2 regions of the Marinobacter xiaoshiensis genome follow, and region 2 is predicted to be linked to the other one. Evidence: riboswitches for the same ligand, from Rfam matches in the RefSeq annotation. Region 2 holds a riboswitch; the other holds the start of a gene.
What was found. Region 2 has a riboswitch for thiamine pyrophosphate ahead of thiB (thiamine ABC transporter substrate binding subunit). Riboswitches for the same ligand answer to the same signal wherever they lie in the genome.
Positions count from the first base shown of each region.

Region 1 (2,400 bases), on a different contig from region 2:
GTTTGGCGGTCATGGGAACGTGATGCAAACGCACACCTGCGTGGATGGTGAAGTAGTCCACGCCCTGCTCTGCTTGCTCAATCAATGTATCCCGGAAGATTTCCCAAGTGAGGTCTTCAGCGACACCGCCTACTTTTTCCAGCGCCTGATAGATGGGCACTGTGCCGACCGGCACCGGTGAGTTGCGGATCAGCCATTCGCGGGTTTCGTGAATGTTCTTGCCGGTGGAAAGGTCCATGATGGTATCGGAACCCCAGCGGATGCCCCAGGTGAGTTTCTCTACTTCTTCTTCAATAGACGAGGTAACCGCTGAGTTGCCGATGTTGCCGTTGATTTTCACCAGGAAATTTCGGCCGATAATCATGGGCTCGGATTCAGGGTGGTTAATGTTCGCGGGGATGATGGCCCTGCCCCGGGCAACTTCGCTGCGCACAAATTCGGGGGTAATTTCCTTTGGGATGCTGGCGCCGAACGATTGGCCGGGGTGCTGATCATCGGCCAAGCCTTGCTCACGAGCTTCCTGCAGCTTCATGTTTTCCCGTATGGCGATGAATTCCATCTCCGGCGTAATGATGCCTTTGCGGGCGTAGTGCATCTGGGTCACGTTTTTATTGCCCAGCGCCCTCAGCGGCTTGCGCTCATCCATAAAACGGAGCGGGTCCAGCTGCGGATCTTTCATTCTGCGACGGGTGTATTCCGAGGTGTAGCCTGCCAAGGGAGCCGTATCTTCACGCTCCGCTATCCAGGCCGCGCGGATGGCGGGAAGGCCTTTGCGCAGATCGATGGTGGCTTCAGGGTCTGTGTATATGCCGGAGGTGTCGTACACCACAACCGGTGGGTTTTTCTCGCCACCCATTTCTGTGGGTGTGTCCTGCACGGTGATTTCCCGCATAGGCACCCGCAGGTCGGAACGGCTACCCTGCACGTATACTTTGCGCGACCCCGGCAAGGGCTGTATCGCGGCGGAATCGACGCGGGCGGAATCACTGAGGTAGGTAGGCAGATCTGTCATCATTCGCTCCCGGAATATTACTTTGGAATTCGGGTCGCGCATGACGGAGAGAGCCCCTACCCACGTGGTTCTCGGGTAGCACTGGCTCTTCGATAGCTTGGTCTCAATCCCTACGCCGGTATTATCCGGATCAGGTCGCGGGTTCTGCGATGCAATCTCAGCCGACTATCTGAACAAGTCAAACAGCCAGCACCCCGTCAAGACGCGAGTCTTTAATCTGTAGCACTCAAAGTGAGTGTTGTTTGCAAGTGTAGAGCTGAGCGCAATTATTGTCCATAATGGGAAGATTGTTTCAGTCGGCTTGCTTAACCATGCCATTACTGATGTTGCCTCCATGTCATCGCGGGCAATCCGGTATCCTTTTTCAGCGCCCCCAACTGGGCGCCGGCGCGCACATGTACTCAGGAGTAATAATGAAGAAACGATTGCTTTCCGGACTTATTGGCCTCTTGGCGGCTCAGCCTGCCCTTTCCCTGGACCTGGTTGAGACCTATGAGAAAGCACTCTCTTACGACTCCGGGATCGCGGCTGCTCAAGCCAGATTCGAATCCCAGCAGGCGGCCAGTGATATAAGCAAGAGTACCCTGCTGCCCCAGATTGGAGCCTATGCGCAAGGAAATCATACGGATTTTGACGCCAAAAACGGCGTGGGGGACAGTTACAAATCTCTTAACTACGGTGTGCGCCTCACCCAACCGGTATTCCGAGCAGACAACTGGTTTCGTTATGATTCCAGCAAATTCCAAACCGCAGCAGCCCAAGCTCAATACAATCTGGCACAGCAGCAGCTGATTCTGGATGTTGCCACTGCCTATTTCAACGTATTGCGGGCGCAAGACACTGTTACAACCGCAAGAGCAGGCGAAGCCGCCATTCGCCGGCAATACGAACAGGCACAAGAGCGTTTTGATGTTGGCCTGATAGCTATCACAGAAGTTTATGAAGCGCGCGCCAGCTACGACGATGCCAGAAGTATCCGGATTGCAGCAGAAAACCAGACGAACATCGCCCGGGAGCAACTGGCCCGGTTTACAGGCGAATATTCTGAAGACCTGCAAAACTTGCGTCAGAGCTTCCCTCTGGGTCAACCAGAACCGCAAGACCCATCCGCATGGGAAATGACGGCTCTTGAACAGAACTGGGCAATACAAGCTGCTATGTCAGTACTGGATTCAAGCGAATCCAATTTAGACGTCGCAAAATCTGGCCATATGCCAACGCTAGATCTGATCGCCTCCTACGGAAAAAATGAACTCGATGGCAACAAGCTTCCGCAACAGGAAGGGACCCAAGGTGTTATCGGCCTTGAGCTGAATATACCATTATATATGGGCGGCGGAACTCAAGCTGGTGTTAGACAGCAGCGTTCGCTGGTTACAGTAGCTCAG
Region 1 covers NZ_JAVMBO010000015.1:92,409-94,808, forward strand. The annotation lists gene thiC (phosphomethylpyrimidine synthase ThiC) at 1-1,012, opposite strand, end outside; TPP riboswitch at 1,103-1,219, opposite strand; gene RKA07_RS11075 (TolC family outer membrane protein) at 1,426-2,400, shown strand, end outside.
Region 1: linked by a shared signal. The riboswitch ahead of thiC (phosphomethylpyrimidine synthase ThiC) and the one ahead of thiB (thiamine ABC transporter substrate binding subunit) in region 2 are both predicted to bind thiamine pyrophosphate.

Region 2 (2,400 bases):
AACGCTGGAGTTTCATTGGGCCACCTCCGCGTCTTTTGGTTTGAGCAGGCCTGCAAGAATGCCGAGCGCATCCCGTGCTACGGCAGCCTCCTCACCCTCTTCAGTCGCCTGCTGGCTCTCCCTTAGCTCTTGAACCACTTCTCCGAGATACCCGTCTGCATGCAGTTCGGCAATATCCTCCTCAGTGGGCTCCAGCTGCAAGCCGCTTCGATCACAGGTAACGCTGCGGTAGCGAGCTTCTGCTATCGAAAGTACTTCCGTCAGTTTTTGATCGCCGGCCAGCGTGAGTGTGCCGCTAAGTTTCAAATCCAGAACCGAAGCCTCGGGCAATTTGCCTATGCGAATCAGTAGTTCGTCCAGATCGGATGGCACAGATAGAGTCTCCAGCCACTGGTGCCATTGATAGCGGGCGGTTTCATGGCGGGTCACTTGAGGTGTCGCCCCCGGACTTTCAATATCAACAATCAGCACATACCCGGCATCGTTATTGCGAAAACGCTCAGGTTCAGGCGTGCCGCTGTACCAGGTTCGCTCGTTTATTTGCTTAACGCCGTGCCAGTCGCCCAAGGCCAGGTAATCCAAATTAGCTGTGGTGGTTCTGTCGGGGGCGATGGGGTTGGTTGAATCAATTTCGTCCGGCAGCAAGCCTTGAACGCTGCCGTGGGCCAAACCTATGCGGAGCAAATCAGGTGCGGTTTCCATTTCGGCAAAAGGCTGGGTCAGGTCGCCATAGGTGTGTCGCTGGGTAAGAGGCGCCGACAGCACAGCGATACCCTGGTCCAGCAAAGATGTAACTCCGGATTCAAGTGCAAGGTAAACGTTCTGTGGAACGGCTCCCAACCGCTTTGCCCGAGACCATACACTCTCTGCAAGTGCCGCATCGTGGTTGCCTGGCAGCATTACCCAAGGGCCCTTAAAGCCACTGGTGGCATTAAACACGCGTCTGATGGTGCGATCAGATACTGTTTGAGCATCGAACACATCACCTGCAACCAATACCGCGTCGCACTGGTGTTCAGTGGCCAGCGCCGCCAGCCGCTCGATGGCTTCATATCGTGCCTCAACCAATGCAGCGCCATCTTCGGCGTCAAACCGGCTGTAGGTTCGGCCCATTTGCCAATCTGCTGTATGTAAAAACTTTGGCACCTGCGTTCTCCTTGCCTCTTACCATTGCCAACCGCCAGCATGGTACACTTTATTCAACTCAACGGGGTGCCGGGCAAATGCCGGGCTGAGACCATACCCGCGGAACCTGATCCGGATTATGCCGGCGAAGGGATTGAGCACTCACCACCCTCGGTGGGGCCCGCAACATGGCTGCCAATTATGGCCACCCTTAACTTGTTGCGGAGGTTATACCACCATGCTCATCCGAGCGTTTGCACTGTTTCTGCTTGCTTTGGCGTTTGCGCCTGCACACGCCCAAAAGGCAGCCATCCTTACTGTGTATACCCACCCCTCTTTCGCCGCAGAATGGGGCCCGGGGCCAGCCGTTAAAGAAGCCTTTGAGCAAACCTGCAACTGCCAGATCAACTATGTGGTGCTGGACAGCGGTGGTGACATTCTCCAACGCCTGCGCCTTGAGGGCAAAAGCACTCAGGCCGATGTGGTGCTGGGCCTGGACACCGCCACCATGGAAACAACTCGACAAACAGGCTTGTTGGCAAACCACGAAACCGATCTTTCAGCCCTGAACCTGCCCATCAACTGGCAAGACCCGGTGTTTGTACCTTACGACTGGGGCTACTTTGCGTTCGTTTACGATACCGAACAACTGCCTAATCCACCAAAAAGTCTGAACGCGCTGATCGCAGCCCCTGACGACCTGAAGATCATCATCCAGGACCCAAGAACCAGCACCCCCGGCCTTGGATTGCTGCTCTGGATGCGCCATGTATACGGCGACCAGGCGGCTGAAAAGTGGCAGCAACTCAACGGCAAGATTCTCACCACAACCAAAAGCTGGAGCGACGGCTATTTTTCGCTGTTCATGAATGGCGAAGCGCCGATGATTCTTTCCTATAGCACCTCCCCGGCTTACCACATGGCCGTAGATAAAACAGATCGATACCAGGCCGCTCAGTTCGAAGAGGGTCACTATCTGCAAGTTGAAGTGGCTGCCTTGGTTGATTCATCCGATCAGAAAAAACTCGGGCGTGAATTTCTCGACTTTATGCTGAGCGCGAGTTTTCAAAGGCACATTCCCCTTAAAAACGTGATGTACCCGGCTACCGATTTGGGCGATGAATTGCCATCCGTTTTCGACAAGCTGATTCAGCCAGAAGAAGCGCTGTATTTTGACCCCAAAACCGTAACCGATAACCGCCGCCAATGGATGAACGAGTGGCTGGATGCCATGACACGGTAATCAAGGCCCATGAGCAGCCTCGCTAAGCGCCA
Region 2 covers NZ_JAVMBO010000010.1:4,122-6,521, forward strand. The annotation lists gene RKA07_RS07565 (AAA family ATPase) at 1-16, opposite strand, end outside; gene RKA07_RS07570 (metallophosphoesterase family protein) at 13-1,146, opposite strand; TPP riboswitch at 1,199-1,296, shown strand; gene thiB (thiamine ABC transporter substrate binding subunit) at 1,364-2,368, shown strand; gene thiP (thiamine/thiamine pyrophosphate ABC transporter permease) at 2,378-2,400, shown strand, end outside.